4 regions of the Paenibacillus cineris genome follow, and region 1 is predicted to be linked to each of the others. Evidence: a T-box and tRNA genes for the amino acid it is inferred to sense, from the RefSeq annotation. Region 1 holds a T-box; the other regions hold tRNA genes.
The links. A T-box is a leader RNA that pairs with one kind of tRNA and senses whether it is charged. The one in region 1 lies ahead of argS (arginine--tRNA ligase), so its partner is inferred to be a tRNA-Arg.

Region 1 (3,563 bases):
TCCGCTACATTGGCGCGGGCGCAGTGGCGGCAGGGGGATTGATTACCCTGGTCAAAACCCTGCCCATGCTGTTCAGCTCGCTGGCGGCGACTTTGTCCGGCTTGAGCAAACGAAACGAGCAGAAGGTGACGCTTGACCGCACCCAGTTTGATATTCCCGGCTTTTGGGTGACGATCATGATTGCGCTTCTCGTCATTATCATCGCGTTTGCCCCGCTGACCGACGTGGGGATCATTGGCGCGATCGCCATCGCCATTTTCGGCTTTTTGTTCGTTACGGTCGCTTCCCGGATTGTTGGCCTGGTGGGGAGCTCCTCATCACCCGTGTCCGGCATGACGATTGCGACACTGCTCATCGTAACGTTTATTTTTAAAATGACCGGGTTATCAGGCATGGGCGGAATGATCGCCGCACTGACGGTTGGAGCGATCGTCTGCGTCGCGTTGGCTGTGGCCGGGGACATTTCCCAGGATTTGAAAACAGGTTACCTGGTGGGCGGGACGCCTTGGAAGCAGCAGGTGGCCATGATGATCGGGGTACTCGTATCCGGCCTGGTGATCGGCTTCATTCTATCCGTACTGAACGAAAGCTACGGACTCGGATCGGAGCAGCTCCCAGCGCCAAAGGCCGTTTTGATGCGGCTGATCGTGGAGGGGATCATGTCGAACAATTTGCCGTGGGAGCTGATTTTTATCGGTGCGGCTTCGGCGATTGTGTTCGAGTTCTTAGGTCTCAACTCGCTGACCGTAGCGGTCGGCATCTACCTGCCGATTCATGTCAGCACCCCGATCATGGTCGGCGGTATCGTTCGCTGGTTTGTGGAATGGCGATCACGGAAGGACGCCGGATTGCTCAAAGCCAGGGTGGAAACGGGGACGCTGCTGGCTTCGGGCCTGATCGCCGGCGAATCGCTGATCGGGGTGATCATTGCGATCCTGATCTGGCTCGGCGTTCCGATTCCGGAAGACGTTCTGGTCTCCAGCAATGTGCTTCCGCTGGTCGTTTTCCTGCTTGTCGTCGTGATGCTGGCCTGGATCTCTCTCCGGCAAAAGAAAGAGTCCGTCGTGACGAAGCGGGAGGTGTAGCAACATGCTGGGCTACCGGAAAAAGCGGAAGGATGCCGCGGAAATACCGATCAACTTGCTGGACTTAGTTCCGGTGCTGCATTCGAAGGTGAAGGCGGAAAAGAACGAAGGGATCGTGACGTTGTTCGTGCCGCGGGAGGGGTGGCTGGCCCGCCAGTCAGTCAAATGGCTGAAACAGCCGGCGGTCGTCCAAATCCGGCTGGATGCGCTGGGCAGTGAAGTGGCCGCCTGCTGCGACGGTTCCCACTCGGTGGCGGATATCGCAGGCAAGCTCCATGCCCGGTTCGGCGAGCAGGCGGAGCCGCTGCTGCCAAGGCTGGCCAAGTTTATCGAGCTGCTGGAAATGAACGATTTGGCCGTATGCCGTCCCGGTGATTCCTGCCAACGGGCACAGGATGCATAAGAGGTAACATGAACAGGCAATCCTGCAGAAGGAAATTGGGGTGTTGCTTTCTTTGCTGTCCCCCGTGTATACTATTGAAAATTGAACGTCATGGAACGGGAGAGTAGTGAAGCGTCAGGGCATCAAGCGAGCCGGGGATGGTGGAAGCCGGTATGCCGCGCCTTCATGAAGCGCACCCGGGAGACGGCCTTTTGAACGATAACCGCAAGATGGGTGCGGAGTAGAGAGGTCCGGTTAGCCGCCGTTATAGGCTTCAAGGGAAACGGATGCCGTGCTGGCGCATGAACCGTTTACTTAGAGTGGTACCGCGGGAATTCAGCTCTCGTCTCTATATTAGAGACGGGGGCTTTTTAATTTTTGATAGTCGTTACGATATGGAAAGGATGATTGTTATGTTACAGGAATGGATCGCGTCGGCGCTCGTGCCGCACGTGCCGTGGACGAAGCAGCAAATGGTAGACCTGCTGGAAATCCCGCCGCAGCCGCAGATGGGGGATGTCGCTTTCCCATGCTTTACGCTGGCCAAAACGTTTAAAAAATCGCCTGCGGACATCGCCAAAGAGCTGGCTGCCCAATTTGACGGGCGAGACGGAATACAGGCGGAGGCCGCCGGCCCTTATGTCAACTTCAGGCTGGACCGTAAGCGCTACGAGCAGCAAATCATGGACGAGTTAACAGTGTCGGATCAGAGACCGAACCTGGGAAAAGGAGAAAAAGTGCTCATCGACATGTCCTCGCCGAACATCGCGAAGCCGATGGGCATCGGGCATCTGCGCTCCACCATGATCGGTGCCGCCCTGTACAACATGTACAAACTGGCGGGGTACGACGTGGCCAGCATCAACCATCTGGGAGACTGGGGCACGCAGTTCGGCAAGCAAATCGCCGCATACAAACGCTGGGGGAACGATGAAGCCATTGCGGCCAATCCGATCAAAGAATCGCTGAAGCTCTACGTTCAGTTTCATGAGGAAGCACCCCATGATGAGACGCTGGAGCCGGAGGCCAGGGACTGGTTCCGGAAGTTGGAGTCCGGGGATGAGGAAGCTTACCGGCTCTGGAAATATTTCGTGGACGTCAGCTTGAAGGAGTTTCAGCGGATGTATGACCGCTTGGGCGTCAGCTTCGACTATACGCTCGGGGAAAGCTTTTACAACGACAAGATGGATGCCGTCGTGGATCAGCTGCGCGACCAGCATCTGCTCGAAGAGAGCGAGGGCGCGCTGGTCGTGCGCCTGGATGAAGAGGGGATGCCGCCTTGCCTGATCATCAAAACGGACGGAACGACCATCTACCCGACGCGTGACCTGGCAACCGCCCTTTACCGGCACGATGTCTTGAAAGGCGACAAGCTGCTGTATGTCGTGGGCGGCGAGCAGAGGCTGCACTTCCAGCAGGTATTTGCCGTGCTGCGCCGCATGGGAGCAGACTGGGTGGATCAATGTGAGCATGTGCCATTTGGCCTGATGCGCTTTGAAGGAAAGAAAATGTCGACCCGCCGCGGCAAGATCGTTTATCTTGAGGAAGTGCTGGATGAGGCGGTTGCCCGGGCATTGCAAATCATCGAAGAGAAAAACAGCAGCCTCGAACATAAGGAGGAGGTCGCGGAGGCGGTCGGCATCGGGGCGATTATTTTCGGGGATTTGAAAAACAACCGCCTGAACGAAGTGGATTTTTCCCTGGAGGAAGCGCTGAATTTCGACGGGGAGACAGGGCCGTATCTTCAGTACACGTATGCGCGTACCCAAAGCGTGCTGTCCAAAGGACGCGCGGCCGGGGAACCGGAGAGTGGCACGGCCGGGCCTGACCAAGCGGTAAACGGCCAGCTCGGAGATTCCGGATGGGAGCTGCTGAAGCTGCTGACCCGCTTCCCGGACCAGCTGAAGCGCGGGATCCAGAACAACGAGCCGTCGGTGATGGCGCGGTATGCGCTGGATGTAGCTCAAGCGTTCAACCATTTTTACAACAAGGAACGAATTGTCACCGAGGACAGCAGCCTGAGGGAAGCGAGACTGAAGCTGACGGAGCTGACGGGCGCTTCATTAGCGAGAACGATGCATCTGCTCGGATTAAAA
Region 2 (3,563 bases), on a different contig from region 1:
CAGTTCAGCGTCAAGCTCTTCGTCCGAAACCTCAACCTTTTGTACCGGAACTTCCACGCCTTTGTAGTCGCCCAAAGTCACTTCAGGCTTAACCGTTACTTTCGCTTTGAATTTGAACACTTCGCCTTTCGCGAATTGGTCAATCTCTACTTCAGGACGGTCTACAGGGAAGATGTCGGTTTGGTCGACAGCTTCTGTGTATACTTCAGGAAGCAAAATGTCGATTGCGTCTTGATACAGAGCTTCGACGCCATAACGGGCTTCGAAGATCGGCCGAGGCACTTTGCCTTTACGGAAACCAGGCACGTTAGCCTTTTTTACTACTTTATTAAAAGCTTTGTCGAGGGCTGCAGCTACGCGGTCTGCTTCCACTTCAACTTCAAGAACGCCAAGGTTCTTCTCTATTTTTTCCCAGGTTGCTTTCATTTTATGCTTTCCCCTCCAAAAATAATTCACATGTACTTAAGTTATCAGCACGCACAGAATAACCATTATAGTATAAACAACATTGCCGTGTTTTTCAAGGGCAAGCCCTTGGCAACTCTTCAGGTAAACGTTTCCGATCACCTACTCCTGCATGCCGGCCGACACGAACTGCCTGAAGCTTCGATAAGCCTGCTCAAAACGGAAGCGCATCGTGTCCGTGATCCCGTACATCGCCCGGGACTCCTCCTCGTTGCGGCTGCCTGTCAGGCTCTCAGTGACGATCTGATGCAGGGCAGCCGCCCAGATGTCGATCGTCGTGTCGTCCTCGTCAAGAATCGACCGGTAATCCTCCGTTCCATAGATCGCCATAATAAACTGCGACCACAGCTCCTGGGCAAAATAATACAGCGTCGGCTCCTGCACTTCGGTCTGCGCAGCCACGCGCTCCGTTACCATTGCCACCTGCGGCGGAAACTCCTCCGGCGTTAAGGGCACCGTCTCCATATCGACGCTGACCTGCTCCTGTCCGCGCTTAAACTGCACCGTGCCCTGCATACCGCGCTTGCGCAGCGTTTGAAGCACCCTGAACTGCAGCAGCGGATGAAGGCGAGCCTGCATCAGCCACCCCACCAGCTTGTCGTCAATATCCGAGCCTTCCAGATAGGACAGCTGCTCGAGAGCGAGCATGGTCTGCTCCGATAAAGGCTCTTCCATGGCGGTGTGCAGCAGCTTGTCGGCGTAATGCTGGTCTTCGGCCAGCTTGGCCCGCACGTTCTGCCGTTTCATTTCTTCCTCGTCGGGCTCCTCCTCATGCTCATCAGAGTCCAAGCCTGCGCCCTGCCCGCCGCCGTGATTCATATATTGTGGAAAAGCGGCTTCCAGCCATTCCAGAAGCGCCTGCCATTCTTCATAATGCCTCTCATCCTGCCCTTGGCACTGCAGCAGAAAACGCAAAAGCTCCATCGCTTCCCCGTACCGTTCATTTTCCAGCATGACGGTCAGCTGAATCTGATAGAAGTCGAGCGTCTTTGGAAAAAGAATGACGTTGTCCTTCGCTGGGGAAATATGTTCTTTAATATGTATTCCCTCCTTTCCCCGTGCTTGTGCAAATAATTGTTGATTATAGCATACCTCTTTCAACTTGAAAAAAAACATGTGAATGGACGGGGAATCCATTCGTTCTATGAAAAACGTATAGAAACCATTAATAATATAAACGGGGATTGAAACAACTTTTTTCTTATGCCCGGAGACAGATGAGGGGGGGCTTTGAGAAAGGAAAGAAAAACATGTTGATGTTATCACAAATATATGTTATGATCTTTCTTGCTTGAATTTTTCATGTCCCAGTAGCTCAGCTGGATAGAGCAACGGCCTTCTAAGCCGTCGGTCGGGGGTTCGAATCCCTCCTGGGACGTAAAATGACACCACTCTATGAGTGGTGTTTTTGCGTCCATAGGGATGAGAACCCCAGCAGGGGTTCGTCGGAGCATAAACATCGATAGCACCCGCTTCGCAGTCCGCCCGTTAAGGCGGTATCCCGAGCTGGGACGTTTGGAAGCTCTCCTTATTGGAGAGCTTTTTTAGTTCTAGGAGGGAATTGAGAACCTCATTAGGGGTTCGTCGGAGCATACGCTCCGGTAGCATCCACTTCGCAGTCCGCCCGCAGGGCGGTATCCCGAGCTGGGACGATTGATAAGCTCTCCTTATTGGAGAGCTTTTTTAGTTCTAGGAGGGAATTGAGAACCCCTCAAGGGGTTCGTTGAAGCATAAACATCGATAGCATCCGCTTCGCAGTCCGCCCGTCAGGGCGGTATCCCGAGCTGGGACGATTGATAAGCTCTCCTTATTGGAGAGCTTTTTTAGTTCTAGGAGGGAATTAAGAACCCCCTCCAGGGGTCGTCGGAGCATACGTACCGAGAATTTCCTCTTCCATAACCTTCCCCCCCATTCGCTCAGCTGAACACAAAAAAGAGGACCCCAGGGTTACCCCAAGGTCCTCTCTATTCCATGCTTGTTACAGCTTAACGATTTTGCCTGTGTCCTGCGATTCAAACGCGCCCAGGATGACGTTCAGGGAACGCAGACCTTCTTCGCCGGAAATTTGCGGCGGCGTGTTGGTCAGGATCGATTCCACGAACGCGTCGATGACGCCGCTCGGTACTTGCTTTTCGTTCGTCGCCATGGCGCCGACCTTGTACGTTTCCACAGTGCCGTTGGTCAGCTCGACGATAACCTCGTCGCCTTCAACGGTTCCGATCTTCATGCAGCCGTTTTCGCACCAGAGCACCGTACCGTTGTCGCCGGAACGGTAGTGCGTCCAGCTCGCCATCAGCGTGCCCACAGCTCCGCTCTTCATGCGCACGATGCAGGTCGCATTGTCGTCCACGTCCGTACCTTCTTTATGTACGGTACCGATAAAGCCGGCGACTTCCACGATTTCATCGTTCAGCAAATAGCGGATGAAGTCGGATTTGTGTACGCCAAGGTCGCCCATAGCGCCCATGATCGCTTCATCCTTGCGGAAGAACCAGCTGTCGCGTCCGTCGACGCTCCAGCTTTCCGGACCACCGTGGCCGAAAGACGTGCGGAACGTCAGCACTCTGCCGAGCTTGCCGGAATCCAGAATTTCTTTGGCCTTCACGTGCGGAGGCATGAGGCGCTGATTGTGGCCCACCATCAGGAAGACGCCGTTTTTGCGGGCCGCTTCGATCATCTGCTCCCCTTCTTCCTTCGTGGTCGCCATCGGCTTTTCCACCAGGACGTGAAGCCCGGCATTCGCTGCATCGATGCTCATCGAAGCGTGAAGGTAGTTCGGTGTACATACGCTGACTGCGTCAAGCTTCTCGTTCTTCAGCAGTTCCTTGTAGTCGGTGTATGCTTTGGCACCATATTGTGCCGCCACCTCTTCAGCGCGCTCCTTGAGCGGATCCGCGAAAGCAACCAGCTCCACATTCGGGTTCGCTGCGTATTCAGGAATATGTCTGCGCTGGGCGATGGCGCCGCAGCCGAAAACCGCTACTCTAATTTTATTCATGGATACAAATCTCCCTTTCTTCGGCTCTGATCTTCATTAAATTAAAATTGGTTCAGGTAGTTCTGTTTCAGCCAGTTCATGCTGTTCTCCACACTTTGCA
Region 3 (3,563 bases), on a different contig from region 1:
GGAAGTGTAAGACATTTCGTTGTCGTACCAAGCAACGGTTTTAACCAGCTGTTGGTCGCCAACAGTCAACACTTTCGTTTGAGTAGCGTCGAAGAGCGAACCGAACGTGATGCCTTTGATGTCGGAAGATACGATTTCGTCTTCAGTGTAGCCGTAAGTTTCTGGATCGGAAGCTTCTTTCATTGCTGCGTTCACTTCGTCAGCCGTTACTTTGGTGTTCAGAACTGTAACGAGCTCAGTCAGGGAACCTGTTGGTACAGGTACGCGTTGAGCGGCACCGTCCAGTTTGCCTTGCAGTTCTGGAAGAACCAGACCAATCGCTTTTGCAGCGCCAGTGGAGTTAGGAATGATGTTTTCTGCAGCTGCACGCGCACGACGGAAATCACCTTTTGGATGCGGAGCGTCCAAGGTGTTTTGGTCGCCAGTGTAAGCGTGGATCGTTGTCATCAAGCCTTGAACGATACCGAACTTGTCGTTCAGCGTTTTGGCCATAGGAGCCAGGCAGTTCGTTGTGCAAGATGCGCCGGAGATTACTGTCTCAGTTCCGTCCAGTGTCTCATGGTTAACGTTGTATACGATCGTCTTCATGTCGCCTGTAGCCGGAGCGGAGATTACAACTTTCTTAGCGCCGCCTTTCAGGTGTTTCTCAGCAGCTTCTTTCGTTGTGAAGAAGCCTGTGCACTCGAGAACGATGTCTACGCCAAGATCGCCCCAAGGAAGTTCTTCAGGGTTACGGTTCGCCAGAACCTTAACTTCTTTGCCGTTCACTTTGAAGAAGCCGTCGTGAACTTCGATGTCTCCATTGAAAGTGCCTTGCGTTGTATCATATTTGAGCAGATGGGCCAACATCTTAGCGTCAGTAAGGTCGTTGATGGCTACAACTTCGATGCCTTCCACATTTTGAATACGGCGGAAAGCGAGTCGTCCGATACGTCCAAAACCGTTAATGCCTACTTTTACACTCATTGAATAGTCCTCCCAAAAGTTCGTATTTTATTTATTCAAAACAGGTAAATACCTGTCATGACATCAAAAGGAATGTTGTTTACTCGCTGCCAATTTCCCGGCAGATCTCGATTGCGGCCGCTTCGTCAACCACCAGAATGTCCTCATGGCCGAACTTAAGCACCGCATGGATCGCTTTGGCCTTGCTTCGGCCGCCTGCAATACCGATGACGGTCTCGGTCCGCATAATGTCCTCCAGCCGCAGCCCCAAAGTCATCATTTTATGAACGACAACGCCTTGTTCATTGAAATAGTAGCCAAAGGATTCGGCTACGGCTCCTTCCGACCGGATCTCCTCCACGGCGGCGGGATCCAGCCTTCTGCGGCGGGTCATCTCCATCGCGTCCCCGATGCCGTGCATGATGATGCGGCAGTGCCTGATCGCCTGCACGATCTCCTGGATGTTGCGGTCCTGCACCAGCGACTGATACGCTTCATCGCTCAGGAGGTCCGGCACATGCAGCAGCCGGTACTGCGCGCCGACGCGCTTGGCCATGGTGGATGCGATCGTGTTCGCCTGAAACTCCACGCTTTCGCCAAGTCCGCCCCTAGCTGGCACGAACCAGCTGTTCTTCATCGGTACGGCCGCCTGCGGCGTTAGCTGCTCCGCCACTTCGGCGAGCGTTGAGCCTCCAGTCACCGCTACGGTGTCCCCTTGGTTCATGACGCCAAGCAGCGCTTTGGCACCCGCGCGTCCCAAGTCACGCTTCGTGAGCGGCGACGATTCGCAATCCCCGGGCACGACCACGACTTTGCGCAAGCCGTACGTCTGGCGGATCTTCTCGCCAAGATCATTGAGGCCGAACAGCACTTTCACCATCGGCTCCATCTGTTCGAGCAGCTTGCTTCCCGCCTCACTGACCCTCATCCCAGAGCTCTCGATCTCAATCAGGCCCTGGGACTTGAGAAGATCCGTCTCGGCCCGCAGCACCCGCTCGGTCATATGCAGGGATGCAGCGAGCGTTCTCCGGCCGATCAGCTCCGACAGCATGATCTGATGAAGAATGGTATATCTGGTCTTGAGAACGTCCACGAGATCAGGCAGAAGCTGCTTTTGTATCTCTAATATATCCCGCATTTCTTTCCACTCCTGCAACTCCGCTTCCCTCTCTCCCCTGGCCCTAAAATGTCCCGGGTCAACGTTTTAAGTCCCACCACTATTCTACTCAATAATGGCGCTGGTTGCAAGTAGTCCACTGACTATAATTCACATCAGCCTTTCCTCCTATACAGCATTTTCCTGATCCAAAAAAATTAATAACTTAACCCTTGCATTTTGAGGCAAGCTATCATATAATAACTCTTGCTATTGAATTTTGCGCCCGTGGTCCAATGGATATGACGTAGGCCTCCGAAGCCTGAGATCGAGGTTCAATTCCTCGCGGGCGCGCCATTTTTCTTCAATAGAAGAGAACGCAGAACGGCAACCGTTCTACGTTATGTTTTTAACCAAACGTACCACAGCCAATCAGATGGCTATTTTTTTTACCTCGAGTTTGACTTTCTTTGACTTTTTGTTTGAAATTGTTTATCATGTGGTTAATACGGTAACAGTATGTATAGAATGACCTATTTTGAGCCAATTAAGGGAGGTTTTCCACGTGAGTTATATTCCTATGGTCGTCGAACAAAGCAACCGCGGTGAACGGGCTTACGACATCTATTCCCGTTTGCTGAAAGACCGCATCATTTTCCTGGGCACCGAAGTCAATGACGTGGTCGCCAATTCTATCATCGCCCAGCTGCTGTTCCTCGCAGCCGAAGATCCGGAGAAAGACATCCATTTGTACATTAACAGCCCCGGCGGATCCATTACGGCCGGTATGGCGATATTCGATACCATGCAGTTCATCAAACCGGACGTATCTACCATCTGCGTAGGCTTGGCCGCTTCCATGGGCGCGTTCCTGCTGAACGCCGGCGCCAAGGGCAAACGCTTCGGCCTGCCGAACAGTGAGATCATGATCCACCAGCCACTCGGGGGTGCGCAAGGCCAGGCTACGGATATCGAAATCCGCGCCCGCCGCATTCTGAAAATGCGCGACACCTTGAACCGCATCCTGTCCGAACGTACCGGACAGCCGCTGGAGCGCATCGAGAAAGACACCGACCGTGACTACTTCATGAGCGCAGCTGAAGCGCAGGAATACGGACTGATCGATAAAGTTCTGGAAAGCACTCCAATCCAAGGCGTGTAAATATTCGCGGCTTTGGAACCGAAGAAAAACAGGGAATCTCTCCGAATCGATCCGCTTACGGATCGCCGGGAGGCTCCCTGTTTTTTTTGTTTTTCAAGGCGTCAAGCAGGCTGCAAGCGCACCCATGAACATGATTCTCATAGGCTTGACCACATCAATATATTGATGTATTATTCTTACTACATGCCAAATATCATCTACATATTGATTTCCATCGGCATAGTATATATAACATATTTTCCCTCTATCCCAGTCTATTCAGTGTAGTTCTAGGATTAAGGGATTTCATGTTCAGCGAAGCTGAACCATTCTGTGATCACAAGAATAACGACCACGATATGTGGTGTGGTTATCTACAAT
Region 4 (3,563 bases), on a different contig from region 1:
TACTGCACAGTGGGGCAGGCCAGGGAAGTGCAGCAGATGATGGAGGATATGCAGGAGCATGCCGAAGACTCCTTCCTGGCCTATACGTTTCCATGGCCGGATACGCCGGAGGATGATGTCAATTCGCAGTACACGGAGAGCCTGAACAAGCTGTACCGGAAAATATACGAATACGGCACGGCAGAAACGCGCCAGCATCTGACGGAGAACAAAATGCTGGGTTATACTTGATTTCTGAATTCAAGCTGACCGGGAGAGGGGGAAAGCATGTATTATATTAAGGATGCCAAGGTGCGGCGGATGACGGAACTGGACGGGATCCGCTGCGCCGAAATCGGCGTGCTGCCAGGGGCGGTCGACGATCCCGCGCTTTTGGCTTATGTGGCCGAGCAGACGCCGGGCTGCTACGACCTGATCCGGCTGATCCGCAACGATTCCGACACAGAGCTAGACTGGTACGACAACAGTATGCATCAGGCGTATACCGATGTGACGATGCAGGCGTTCGAAGGCAGCTTTTTTCTGACGGCCGACGAGGAGCGGGATCTGTTCCTGCGCGATCTGATCTCTTTTGGGAACGTAGAGGAGGATCTGCGGAGCAGGTTCGCAAAGTAAACGCAGCCATAATTTAAGAAACATAGCCGGCAGACTCCCGCCCCATACTATGGTTTAGGGGAGGTGAGCTAAATGGCGGACTTCACGAACAAAAAAGGCAAGAGAAGCAAGTACGCCCGACAAAACGCTTTTGCGGGTGGAGTGACGAGCAGAAATTCGAGAAATTTGGCTGTGCCCCATAACCCAAGACGTTTTGGCAACCAGTAACCTCCTTGAATCATGAACAAACCTCCGGGGATATCCCCGGAGGTTTGTTCAGCTGTTCTTAGCTGTTCACGCTTCACGCATATTCGCGAAGCACCTGAATGCCTTTAACGATGTTGTAGACGAACGTGCCGAAGTAAATAACGCAGAACAGCAGGATATATCCCAGGATCGAGCCGGCATGGTGGGCTGCCAAAGTAAAAAACAGCAGCGGTACGGCCGCAATGAATGGCAGCAGATGCGAGAGCAGCGCTCGCTTGGCATGCCTGGCGACGTATTCGTCCCGGACGGCGATCCATACGATCACCGGCAGGATAAACGGGGCGAAAAATATGCTGAAGTAGGAAAGTGAAGATAACAACTGTCGCATGGAAATGCTCCTTTACAACTTATTTTGTTAAGTTATTACCCATAGTATTTCCCGCCAATCGGCCTTCTCATTTTCCTCTTGAAAAATTGGCTAAATGCGGTATAATAAATAACGCATTCGCTTTTTTTATTACATAACAAGTCCCAGTAGCTCAGCTGGATAGAGCAACGGCCTTCTAAGCCGTCGGTCGGGGGTTCGAATCCCTCCTGGGACGTACAAGGAAAGCCCTCACTTGAGGGCTTTTTCTTTAGATATAAGCAAGTGGAGCGAGAAGGGAGAGAGACCGGATGAATCAGGATATTAAAGTATCACAGTGGACCGCAATTCTGATCGAGCAGGCGAAGCGGGCCGGACTGTCTGCGGCCGCCATCGCTGAAGCTGTCCATAAAAAGGACGCTGAGCCGTTTATCCAAGCAGGGCTCGAGGGCGAGCGTTATGCCAACCTGTTCGGCTACTCGGAGGAACACGGGGAGCCGCTGGCCCAGGCGGCAACGGAAGGCTACCGCATGACGTTTAACACGCGGAACGGGCTGAAAAACTGGCTGGTGCAGCGTTTTGGCCTGGACGAGGAAAAGGACTTTGAGGTTGGCGAGGGCGTGATTCACGGGCTGCGGCTCAGCTTGGAGCAGCTGGCTGCATTGCAAAAAGCACTGGCCGTAAATTGGGTAATTGCCGGATCCCGCGACCTTCCGGGCGGCATGGTGGAGCTGGATTTGTCCATTCGTGCCCTTCAATCCGCTTCTCAAGCCTAATTCGATCTAAATAGGGTATGCCGGTTAGCCATAATAAAAGGGGCTGTCCCATGCTGTCGTGTCATGCACGACGGTGGGCAGCCCCTTTGTCATTGAGTTTCAATCGCTCCCATCGAACGATTCCTGCTTACTTCCTTGTTAACCACGCCTAGCCGGAAGGTCCACGCTAACTGATCAACATCAGGATGATCGAGGACAATGACAGGCAGGCACTGATCAAATAGATGAACACGACCGCCTGCTTCGGGCTCAGCCCCCAGGACAGCAGCCGATAATGGAGCTGGCTTCGGTCGGCCTTGTACACCGGCTTGCCGTCACGATACCGTTTGATTACAACGTAAATGTTATCGAAGATCGGCACGCCAAGCGCCAGCACAGGCACGAGAATGGAAATGACGGTCACCTGTTTAAAGGCTCCGTCCAGGGCGATGATACCGAGCATGAACCCGATAAACGTCGCGCCTGCATCCCCCATGTAAATTTTGGCGGGCGGCTTGTTGTATCTCAAATAACCGAGCGTCACCCCGACCAGCAGCACCGCCATGATCGCGGAATGGGACTGGCCTTTGGCAATAGCAACGATAAACAGCGTCAAGGCCGAAATGGCGGCCACGCCTCCGGACAGCCCGTCCAGCCCGTCCATAAAATTAATGACCGTCGTGACGCCGAAGATCCACAGAATCGTCAGAATAAACTGCAGCCACTCCGGAAACACGACCATATGGCCGGCGAACGGAACGGTGATCCCTTCGAATGAGATCCCTGAATAATAGACGATCACCGCAGCGCCTACCTGCACGAGCGTTTTGGGCAGAGCGGCAAAATCCTTGCCTTTCGTCTTGTACCAGTCATCGATCATGCCGATACCGAGGATGAGCAGCGAGCCGGCCACAATGCCAGCCATTTCCTTGTCCCAGTGTCCGGTGAGAACGATGTAGGGAACCATGAAGCCGAGAAAGATGGCGATGCTTGCCAGATGCGGTACGGGTTCCTTATGTATTTTGCGATGGGTGGGCCGGTCGACGAAATCAACCCGGATCGCGAGCTTCCTTAAAGGAGGGATCAAAGCCAAAACGATAACAAGCGACACAATAAATCCAATTACATACACAATGGTCAGGCCTCCAATACTTAGCTTTGCAATTTGCTGTCGTTTCATTCAAAGTCTCTGGTTGGTTTTCGGTTAGGGTTAAATAGATTGAACTAAAGTTTTTATCGAAATTGTCGGTAAAGCGGCTCAATTAGGCGTTTATTTCTTTAGTTCATTTTACATAGATGTAGCATTTGTATTTTTAACTAGAATAATCGCTATTTTTGCAAAATACAACGATAAAATATTTAATATTTCCATAACATTCCAATCAACCGCTTTTTACAATTCTAGTAGAAAATAGGTCTATAGCACTTATGCTAATAGAAGAAGGGTGAGCCGATGTTGAAGAAAAATAAAATGTTTCAGGTACTGATGGCCTCTGCGGTTGTAACTTCCGTACTGGCCGGAGGAACGGCAGAAGCTGCTTCCGCTGCAAAATCATCATCTGCGGGTCAGGCTGCAAAGATGACGTCGTCAAAACTGAAAGCGGCCAAGGTGGAACTCAGCGTGAACGGCGCGAGCGTCTCCG

Region 2: it has a tRNA-Arg gene. The T-box ahead of argS (arginine--tRNA ligase) is inferred to sense a tRNA for this amino acid. The anticodon was not compared.
Region 3: it has a tRNA-Arg gene. The T-box ahead of argS (arginine--tRNA ligase) is inferred to sense a tRNA for this amino acid. The anticodon was not compared.
Region 4: it has a tRNA-Arg gene. The T-box ahead of argS (arginine--tRNA ligase) is inferred to sense a tRNA for this amino acid. The anticodon was not compared.

Annotation. Positions count from the first base shown of each region.
Region 1 is NZ_BORU01000001.1:1,641,319-1,644,881, forward strand. Features, by position in the region: gene KI379_RS07975 (OPT family oligopeptide transporter) at 1-1,085, shown strand, start outside; gene KI379_RS07980 (PqqD family protein) at 1,090-1,488, shown strand; T-box leader at 1,571-1,821, shown strand; gene argS (arginine--tRNA ligase) at 1,881-3,563, shown strand, end outside.
Region 2 is NZ_BORU01000005.1:493,306-496,868, reverse strand. Features, by position in the region: gene tig (trigger factor) at 1-426, opposite strand, end outside; gene KI379_RS31665 (hypothetical protein) at 568-1,509, opposite strand; tRNA gene KI379_RS31660 (tRNA-Arg) at 1,770-1,843, shown strand; gene KI379_RS31655 (Gfo/Idh/MocA family protein) at 2,444-3,463, opposite strand; gene KI379_RS31650 (sugar phosphate isomerase/epimerase family protein) at 3,505-3,563, opposite strand, start outside.
Region 3 is NZ_BORU01000002.1:42,289-45,851, reverse strand. Features, by position in the region: gene gap (type I glyceraldehyde-3-phosphate dehydrogenase) at 1-966, opposite strand, end outside; gene KI379_RS21135 (sugar-binding transcriptional regulator) at 1,046-2,083, opposite strand; tRNA gene KI379_RS21130 (tRNA-Arg) at 2,324-2,398, shown strand; gene clpP (ATP-dependent Clp endopeptidase proteolytic subunit ClpP) at 2,607-3,203, shown strand.
Region 4 is NZ_BORU01000005.1:459,841-463,403, forward strand. Features, by position in the region: gene KI379_RS31500 (hypothetical protein) at 1-231, shown strand, start outside; gene KI379_RS31505 (hypothetical protein) at 268-615, shown strand; gene KI379_RS31510 (DUF4870 domain-containing protein) at 896-1,189, opposite strand; tRNA gene KI379_RS31515 (tRNA-Arg) at 1,330-1,403, shown strand; gene KI379_RS31520 (hypothetical protein) at 1,477-1,941, shown strand; gene KI379_RS31525 (MraY family glycosyltransferase) at 2,108-3,100, opposite strand; gene KI379_RS31530 (stalk domain-containing protein) at 3,374-3,563, shown strand, end outside.